Regions from separate parts of the Enterobacter sp. JS8-1 genome, predicted to be linked through region 2. Evidence: predicted binding sites of a transcription regulator. Region 2 holds the regulator's gene; each other region holds the start of a gene.

Region 1 (3,279 bases), 2.1 Mb from region 2:
TCACCAGAGAGCCTTTTTCACAATTCGCAGCGATTACTCGCTTTTTGCTTCAGCGTTTTTGATTTCGCCCATCACTTTCAGCTTCTTGGAGATGTCGCGACGCTCTTTGGACAGCTCAGCATTTTTGATGATGTAGTCATCAACACGGTCTTCGTAATCGCTCTTCATGCTGGCGATGATGCCCTGAATAGCTTCAACGCTCATGCCTGGCTTGATGTAGTCGCTCAGGTTGTCGAGCAGCAGAACACGTTTCTGGTTGTCACGGATCTTCTTCTCAACGTCCTGGATTTCACGCTGCAGTTTGTTTTTGCGGCGGAACAGGCGGACGAATTCCAGAACATCCTGGAACGAAGGCTTGGTAGTTTCCATTTTTACACCCCTGATAATGTGAGATTCGGATTCGTTAAGGCAACCGTTGTAACAGACAGCGGCTGCGAATGACAATGAGTATATCGTTTAAATCTATCATAACCCCAATTGCTGCTGAATCGAAGCAGCAGGCGTCACATACGCCTTTTATTTGCGCAGCGCCCGGCAAATAAGATGCGATAAGAGCTCAAGCTGCCGCGCCAGTTCCATACTCAGCCAGACGTAGCCATGAATGGGCGTTTCCGCCACGTTATCGCTCTGGCGTTCATTGATTAGCTGCTTCAGCTCCGCGACGATCTCATTCAGTCGCTCGCTGTTGGCCAGTATCGGCTGCGGGTTGCCTTCATAGAGCGCATGGGCGATGGTCAACAGGGTTTGCTGCGTCATCTGCTGGGTCTCTTTGAGCGTATGCGCATTAAGCATCAGCAGATGGCTGGGACGCGAGGCCCAGTGGGCGTTGATCTGCAGCTCAAGCATGCAGACCAGATTGCGGCTTACCGTCTGGATGGCTTCGAAAATCGCTTTCTGAATATGGGTTTCTTTGCTGGCGGGCGTGATCAGGCCGCGCATTTTGACGACATCATTGAGGATCTTCTGCAGGTGTTTTTCCAGCCGTGGCCGTTCAACCAGATTCGGGGAAAAGCCGGCCTGATAGACACGGTTAAATGCCGTCACGTAATTCGCCATCTGGATGCGCCAGTGCAGAAAGGCGCGTTGCGGCCAGATCCCCGTAAACAGCATCGCCAGCAACGAGCCGAGCACCACATCCCCGCTTCGCCACAGCGCCGTAGTCATATCCCCGGCGGGCGCACCGACCACCACCGCGAGAGTAATCCCAATCAGCAACGCCTGATACGGTCTTTTGCCCAACGCCAGCCAGCCGCAGAGGAACATGGCGGCGCCGCACCATGCCAGCATGACAGGAAAGGAGATCAGCTCCAGTTTCAGGGCGATTAGCCCAAGGGCGGAGCCTAATACGGTCCCACCAATTCGCTCAAGCGCGCGCGGAACAACGTTTCCCCAAAAGGAGATGGGCCCCATCACGACCACCAGCGTAATCAGCGGCCACGTCCCCTCCGGAACATCCAGCAAGCGAACCAGTACAAACGTCAACACGAACGCCAGCGCGATGCGACACCCATGCACCACGCGGTAATGTTTGTACAACCGAATTTCAAACGGCGTTAATGATTTGTCGGGACGCACACCCGCTCTCCAGCTACACGGCAAATCACAATTGTACTGTGTTTTCAGCCGGGTGGATCGCCCCCGGCTAAAAATCCCACTTTTTACAGGGTTAACCCGCTTTATGCTCTACCGCGACGAACATCTCAATGTCCCAGTAGCCATCCGCATTACCATCATTAAGATAGCGTTCGAAGCAGGGTTTTGGAGCAATCTGGTACTTATTGTCCTGCAGGAGGGAATTAAAGAACTGATACCACGGGGTCGCAAAGTCGTAATTTTCAACACGTGCCGTCGCGACCGCATAATCCCCGGCCACAATTTCGGTCATCATCACCCCTTCACTGTTATCGGGAATGATAAAGTCGTCGGGTACCGTGACGGCAGTGTCACAGCGCAGTTTTTCTGCCGGGACCTCATCAGGATTATCGTAGTAAACCGCTACCCACTCCAGCGGCTGAATGTGACGCCCATCCACCCACATGACCAGTTGTTCAAAGCCCTGCTTAACGGTTTTTTCCCACGGCCCAACAAGGTGAAAACCTGCGATTTTACGTTTCTGTTGCTGCTTGATGCTGTAGTCCATGCTGCCTCCGTTTATTACTGTATATTTATACACTATAAAGCAGAATGAATATTATCGGCAAACGAGGAGTGTTTATTATGTGAGCAGACTCGCAACCCTGCCAGTCTGCTCAAAATGGTTAGATGGTGTGTTGCAGATAATCACTCAGGCGGGAGAAAATACCGCCTTTATCAACGCGTTCCAGCGTGACCAGCGGCCAGTGCGCCACCAGCTTATCGCGGTCGTACAGCTGAATTTCACCGACCCGCTGATGGGCGGCAATTGGGGCTTCCAGCGCTTTTGTATCCAGTACGTATTTAGCCTTAATGTTCGGTACTTCCGCTTTTGGCAAGGCCAGCCAGAAGTCCTGATCGGTTCCCAGGTTTACCTGTTCTTTATCACCGTACCAGATCCGCTCGGTCCCCACTTTTTTACCGCTGTGCAGGATCTGCACCGTATCAAAGTTCTGTTGTCCCCAGTGGAGCAGCTTGCGCGCCTGATCTTCACGCCCCTTCGGGCTGTCTGCGCCCATTACCACGGCGATCAAGCGACGCTGCCCGTCCACCGCGGAGGCAATCAGGTTAAAGCCCGCGCCGGAGGTATGCCCCGTTTTCAGACCGTCCACGTTCATGGTTTTATCCCACAGCAGGCCGTTGCGGTTCTGCTGGGTGATCCCGTTCCAGGTCAGGCTCTTCTCGCTGTACATATGATAAAACTCTGGCTCACCGTGAATGATCGCACGGGAGAGAACGGCCAGATCGTAAGCGGAACTGTGCTGCCCAGGTGCATCCAGTCCGTGAACGGTTTCGAAATGGGTGTCGCGCAGGTTCAGCTTTTGCACATAGTCATTCATCATCTTCACAAACTGCGGCTGGCCGCCCGCGACGTGATCGGCCAGCGCCACGCAGGCATCGTTACCGGAGTCGACAATCAGGCCCCGGCTAAGATCGCGTACGGAAACGCGATCGCCCTCTTTCAGAAACATCAGAGACGATCCGTCAAAGACCGGGTTACCTTTCGCCCACGCGTCGCGCCCAACCGTGACGATATCATCCGGGCTGATGCGATGGCTGTCGATAGCGCGGTCGACGACGTAGCCCGTCATCAGCTTGGTCAGGCTTGCCGGATTACGCTGTTGATGTTCGTTGCCCGCCGTTAAT
Region 2 (3,279 bases):
GTTGGGTCGTAACGTCCGTTACGTTCTTTTCTGCTGGACGTGATAATAATTGTAGTTAAGGATTCGGCGGTTGATTTCATATTCGGAATCTTTAACCGTCACGATATATCGTGACGGGAAGGGAGCCAGGTATTGTTTTGCCAGTGGCGGTGCCAGATGAATGCCAGCGACAATCCGCGCAGCGACAGGAAAACCGCCAGTGCCAGCCATAAACCATGGTTGCCCAAATACGGTAAGGTCAGCAGCGTCATGCCAAAACCTGCAGCCGCGACCGCCATGCTGTTACGCATCTCCGCGCCGCGCGTTGCGCCAATAAACATGCCGTCCAGCAGATAACACCAGACGCCCACCACCGGTAAGATCACCTGCCAGATGAGATAGTGGCCCGCCAGTTCGCGTAAAGCCGGTAACGACGTGAGTAACGCGATAATATCGCTGCCGAAACAGGCATAAATCAGTGCGAATGCCAGCGCGACCAGACCTGACTGACGGCAAGCCGCTCGCCACACCTCGCGGAGCTGGCCACTTTCACGCGCACCGTATGCCTGCCCGGAGTGCGCCTCCACGGCGTAAGCAAAGCCATCCAGCGCATACGCGGTAAACGTCAGCAATGTCATCAGTACCGCGTTGACCGCAACGATCTCAGGCCCAAGACGGGCACCAAAAACCGTTAACGCACCAAAACAGAGTTGCAGCAGGAGCGAGCGCAACATGATGTCCCGGTTCAGCGCCAGCAGCTCGCGGATGTTGCCGCGCCACGCGGTTTTCAGCATGACGAGGGAGATTCCACGCATGACCAGTACGCGCCAGACCATCCACAGTCCGATGAGAAACGTGCTGTATTCTGCAACTGCGGTTGCCAGCGCCGCGCCCCGTACGTTCATGTGCAAGCCCATCACCAGCCAGAGGTCGAGCACGATGTTCAAAAGGTTTCCCACCACCAACAGGATGACCGGCGCACGAGCGTACTGCACGCCCAGCAGCCAGCCCAGCAGAACCAGGTTTGCCAGCGATGCGGGCGCGCTGAGCCAGCGGATTTCAAGGAAGCGCCTGGCCTGCTCCAGCACCGCCTCGCTGCCGCCCACAATGTGCAGAGCCAGATCAATCAGCGGCGTGCGAAACAGAACGATTAACGCGCCTGCCCCAAGCGCCAGAATGAGTGGCTGAACCAGCGCCCGCGCCAGTCGCAGCGGATCTTTCGCGCCATAGGCTTGTGCCGTAAGCCCCGTGGTACTCATGCGTAAGAAGAGCAGGAGCATAAAGAGAAAACTGGTCGCCGTTGCGCCAATCGCCACGCCGCCCAGATAAACGGGAGAATCCAGATGACCAATCACCGCGGTGTCCACCAGGCCAAGCAGGGGAACGGTGATATTGGAAAAAATCATCGGCAGTGCAAGACGCCACAATGCCTTATCAGAAGCCGTCAGCAGTGACATGAAAAATACCGGGAATGGGAAATGATCCAGGCTACGGAGACCCGTAGCCTGTCAGGAAGAAGTTACAGCCATTCACCGTTGCGGATAACACCAACGGCGAGACCTTCAATGGAGAAGTTCTGTTCGCGCAGATCCACCACAATCGGGGAGAATTCGTTATTTTCGGGCAGCAGCTGTACGGTATTACCCTGTTTTTTCAGCCGTTTGACGGTCACTTCATCATCAATACGCGCGACCACAACCTGACCGTTACGTACATCCTGCGTTTTGTGAACGGCCAGCAGATCGCCGTCAAGAATGCCGATATCTTTCATAGACATCCCGCTGACGCGCAGCAGGAAATCCGCACTCGGCTTGAACATACCAGGATCAACCTGATAGTGACCTTCAATATGCTGCTGGGCCAACAGAGGTTCACCTGCGGCGACACGACCAATCAGCGGAATACCTGTCTCTTCTTCCACCAGCAGACGAATGCCGCGAGACGCGCCAGACACAATTTCAATCACACCTTTGCGCGCCAGCGCTTTCAGGTGTTCCTCGGCCGCATTTGGAGAACGGAAGCCCAGACGCTGAGCGATTTCCGCACGCGTGGGTGGCATACCCGTCTGGCCGATATGATCCCGGATGAGATCAAACACCTCTTGCTGCCTGGTCGTTAACGCTTTCATTCCGCCCCCTGGGTGTATATACAGTTATGCTGTGAGTATATACAGTCAAAGGCGATTTTGGAACCAAAAACTGCACAAAAAACCAGGGACTTAATTATTCCTCGAGGCTCATCGGAAATGTGACCAAAGCAACGTAACCCAAGTGATCGCTGCCGTGATAATCGCCAACAGCACAGCGGCAGACCCCATGTCTTTCGCACGGCCAGAAAGTTCGTGGAAATCTGAACCGATACGGTCCACAACCGCCTCAATAGCGCTATTGAGAATTTCCACTATCATCACCAAAAGAACAGAGCCGATGAGAAGTACGCGGGTAATAGCATCAACATCAAGGAAACAGGCGATGATAACCGCGACGATAGCGGCAACGCCCTCCTGGCGAAACGCGGCTTCATTGACCCATGCGGCACGGAAACCTTTCCATGAATAGCCGGCAGCTTTGATGATTCGAGTTAACCCAGTGGTATTATTGGCCATTAATAGAACCTTTTATTGGAAATAGCGTCAGTAACTCTGGCAGCAGCGCGTTTCGCTGTAGCCTGAAGTATGACGGGTAACAACAGAAATTTTGCGCGCTTTCTGTTATCCTTGCGCCGCAATTGCATTATTAACCAGAGGCTTTACATCGTTTATGTCCGGCTGGCCACGAATTTACTACAAATTACTTAATTTACCATTAAGCGTCCTGGTAAAAAGTAAGTCTATCCCAGCAGAACCTGCGCTGGAATTAGGGCTCGATACGTCGCGCCCTATTATGTACGTTTTGCCTTATAACTCGAAGGCAGACCTGCTGACGCTTCGCGCCCAATGTCTGGCGCATGATTTACCTGACCCACTTGAACCGCTTGAAGTTGATGGCACTCTGCTGCCGCGCTACGTGTTTATTCACGGCGGGCCGCGCGTGTTTACCTATTACACGCCGAAAGAAGAGTCCATCAAGCTGTTCCATGACTATCTCGACCTGCACCGCAGCAATCCCGATCTGGATGTGCAGATGGTGCCGGTCTCAGTGATGTTTGGTCGCCGTCCGGGCCGCGAAAAAGGCGAAGAGAATCCGCCGCTGCGTATGCTCAACGGCATCCAGAAGTTCTTCGCGGTCTCCTGGCTGGGACGCGACAGCTTTGTACGCTTCTCCCCTTCCGTTTCGCTGCGCCGTATGGCAGACGAGCACG
Region 3 (3,279 bases), on a different replicon from region 2:
AGCGCCGGTAAACGGGCATCCGTCTGGTACATCACCGCCCCGGCGGTGGCGGCGGTCCGGATGAAGTCACCGCGCAGGGGCTGTGAGATGGTGCTGATGGTCGCCATCGCCGCGATGTCGGTGCGATCGTCGCTGTGAAGATAGAAAGAATACTGGCCGTCCGGCACGTTTAGTCCTCTTTATTGTAAAGGGCAATCTCTCTGGCCAGCGCCAGCTGCGGATCGCCTATAACCTCGATACGGTCAGGAGCCAGAGGCCAGGCCTGACGGATAGCCTCTTCAATGAGGGATGCCCCTCCCCCGACCAGGAATACCCGGTTAACGTTCCTGAAGGCCGTCAGCTCACTGGTGACACGCGCGCCCAGGGAAGTGATTGCCTCTGTAATTTTGTTCAGAACATCGTCAATTTTTCCGGCATCGTTGATCACTCGCTGCAGATACTGACGATCATTGCGGTTGCGGATGACCGTGTCAGCAATAAGCGCGCTGGTTTCGCTGTCTGCAGCCCGCAGCGCGCCTGCAGCTGCGCGGGTGACCTGTGACACGCCGACAGACGGATTGCCGTGTACCGCACTGATATCATCAAACTGTCCGACAATAACGCCGGCATCGAGCGTGGTTCCGCCGAGATCGATAATCAGTGTGGTCTCAGCGGGTCCGGGCTTCAGCTCGGCGAGACGGGAGAACGCCGCCGGCAGTGATTCCGGCATCACCTTCACGTCCGTTACGGTAAATGCCCTGCCCTTATTCAGAACCAGCTCACGCATCAGGTTTTCCCGTTTGCGTCGGATGTTCTCCTCGTTCCGCTGGCAGTCCCCGTCATAATACTCGCTCAGGGGCAGCGTCACGGTCAGGCTCACCGGCTGCGGCTCAAGTCCGCTGTTCAGCAGGGCATGATGCACGGCCAGCAGGTTGAGATCACCGTACTGGTATTCCACGTTTGTCGTCGGGATGGCATCCCGGCTGACGCTGTCCCAGGTGTATTTCAGCGTGCCCACCTGATAGTTGAACGTTGCGGCACTGAATTCCGCCACTTTCCAGCCATGCCGGAAGGAGTTAGCTGAAACCCGGGTCTGCAGCTCGTTTCCTTCAAACCATGCCAGCTTAACATTAGTTGAACCATCATCGCAGTAAATATTCATCATTATGCTCCGTTAATTAAACTCAATTTGATACATATTATAAGAGCAAAATGGCAAAACAAAAGCCTTATTTTCTCATTGTGAGTAATTTAAATATCTCACAATGAGAATAAATAGCATTTTGAGTAACTTAGGTTACTCACCCTGTTCATGAAGCTGGTGATCTGGATTATCCTCGCGCTGTTAAATATACTGTATGCATAACCAGTATATTTAGACGTCAGGAGGAAAGATGAAACTGCAGCTTTTCAGCACCGGGAAAGCACTCCCGCCACAGGCCCATCCGTTGTTTGCAGACCTGGCCAGTTGCGGTTTTCCCAGCCCTGCCGCTGACTATGTCGAGTCCGACCTGGATCTCCATGATTACTGCATACGGCACCCGAGCGCGACTTACTATCTCCGTGCCAGCGGTGACAGCATGTCCGACGGCAGCCTTTACAATGGCGATCTGCTGGTTGTGGACAGTGCAGAGAAGCCCCGGCACGGCGATATTGTTGTGGCCAGCGTGCAGGGGGAGTTTACGGTTAAACGGCTTCTGCTGACGCCACGACTGACGCTGCAGCCAATGAACGCCGCCTGGTCGCCGATTTATCCCGACCCGGACGATCTGGATATCTTTGGCGTCGTCACGCACATCATCCACCGCCCGAGGGAGATGTACTGATGTTTGCCCTGGCCGATGTGAACAGCTTTTATGCCAGCTGCGAACGTGTTTTCCGCCCTGATTTGAAAGGAAAGCCGGTTGTGGTGCTCAGTAATAACGATGGCTGCGTCATCGCAAGAAGTGCCGAGGCAAAGCCCTGGATCAAAATGGGCACGCCGTGGTTTCAGATGAAAAACGAAAAGTACCCGGAAAAAATATACGCGTTCTCAAGCAACTATGAACTTTATGCCTCGATGTCAGCGCGCGTGATGAGCTGCCTGGAGGAGCTGGCCCCCAGGGTGGAACAGTATTCGATTGACGAGATGTTCCTCGACCTGACCGGCGTTGAGCGCTGCATGGACCTGGAGGACTTCGGCCGGCAGCTGCGCCAGCACGTGTATGACTGTACCCGTCTGACCATCGGCGTGGGTGCCGGGCCGACGAAAACCCTGGCAAAATCAGCCCAGTGGGCCTCAAAGGAGTGGAAACAGTTTCGTGGCGTGCTCGCCCTGACCCGGGGGAATCCTCAGCGAACGCGGAAACTGCTTTCACTGCAGCCGGTCGAAGAGATCTGGGGCGTGGGAAACCGTATTGCACGCAAGCTCAATGTTCTTGGCATCAGGACCGCGCTCGATCTGGCCCTGACGAACCCGGCCTTCATCCGGAAAAATTTCTCCGTCGTTCTCGAGCGAACAGTGCGCGAACTGAACGGGGAAAGCTGCATGTCGCTTGAAGAAGCACCGCCTACTAAACAACAGATTGTCTGCAGCCGCAGTTTTGGCGAGAAGATCACTGAATACGATTCGCTGCGCCAGGCTGTCTGTCAGTACGCAGAACGGGCCTCAGAAAAGCTGCGTAAAGAGCGCCAGTACTGCCGGCATATTTCCGTATTCATCAAAACGTCTCCGTTCGCCGTTAAAGAGCCTTACTACGGCAACGTGGCCACGGAGAAACTGCTTACCCCCACTCAGGACACCCGGGACATCATTGCGGCCGCCACAACGGCTCTGGAGCGTATCTGGAAGGACGGGCACCGGTATGCTAAAGCCGGTGTGATGCTGAATGACTTCACCGGCTCCGGCGTTTCGCAGCTGCAGCTGTTCGACGAACGTCCACCACGTCCTCACAGCGCTGAGCTGATGAAGGTTCTCGATGGCATTAATCATTCCGGGCTGGGACAGGTCTGGTTTGCAGGACGAGGGATTGCGCCTGCATGGCAGATGAAACGCGATATGCTCTCCCCTGCGTACACCACACGCTGGAAAGATATCCCCATAGCGAGGATCGGTTAAATTTCGCTTTTCAGAGAGAGCCAGTAGTGCTCGCCGCAGCCGAACGACAGGGCGAAGCCCGCGAGTGAGCGAGGAAGCACCAGGGAACTGCACGGATAAATTCTGCTTACGCTCGGTGTTAAATGGATACCCCACTCAGCTTTATCCACTTATCCACGGGTATATTTTTATAAAGTCTTTTTTAATTCTTTTTTCTTTATTTT

Evidence for each region. The regulator LexA, encoded in region 2, represses DNA repair genes until DNA is damaged. The targets are predictions, from matches to a motif close to TNCTGTATGTACATACAGNA.
Region 1: a site for LexA is predicted at 2,156-2,175, ahead of sbmC (DNA gyrase inhibitor SbmC). Genes of this name have one in related genera too.
Region 3: a site for LexA is predicted at 1,332-1,351, ahead of umuD (translesion error-prone DNA polymerase V autoproteolytic subunit). Genes of this name have one in related genera too.

What each region holds. Positions count from the first base shown of each region.
Region 1 covers NZ_CP185805.1:3,072,876-3,076,154, forward strand. The annotation lists gene ACOQH0_RS14680 (DUF496 family protein) at 34-369, opposite strand; gene ACOQH0_RS14685 (FUSC family protein) at 517-1,575, opposite strand; gene sbmC (DNA gyrase inhibitor SbmC) at 1,667-2,140, opposite strand; gene dacD (serine-type D-Ala-D-Ala carboxypeptidase DacD) at 2,259-3,279, opposite strand, start outside.
Region 2 covers NZ_CP185805.1:288,264-291,542, reverse strand. The annotation lists partial or broken gene ACOQH0_RS01400 (hypothetical protein) at 28-102, opposite strand; gene dinF (MATE family efflux transporter DinF) at 99-1,436, opposite strand; gene lexA (transcriptional repressor LexA) at 1,499-2,107, opposite strand; gene ACOQH0_RS01385 (diacylglycerol kinase) at 2,216-2,584, opposite strand; gene plsB (glycerol-3-phosphate 1-O-acyltransferase PlsB) at 2,739-3,279, shown strand, end outside.
Region 3 covers NZ_CP185807.1:80,229-83,507, reverse strand. The annotation lists gene ACOQH0_RS24465 (plasmid partitioning/stability family protein) at 1-167, opposite strand, end outside; gene parM (plasmid segregation protein ParM domain-containing protein) at 170-1,141, opposite strand; gene umuD (translesion error-prone DNA polymerase V autoproteolytic subunit) at 1,374-1,805, shown strand; gene ACOQH0_RS24450 (Y-family DNA polymerase) at 1,805-3,076, shown strand.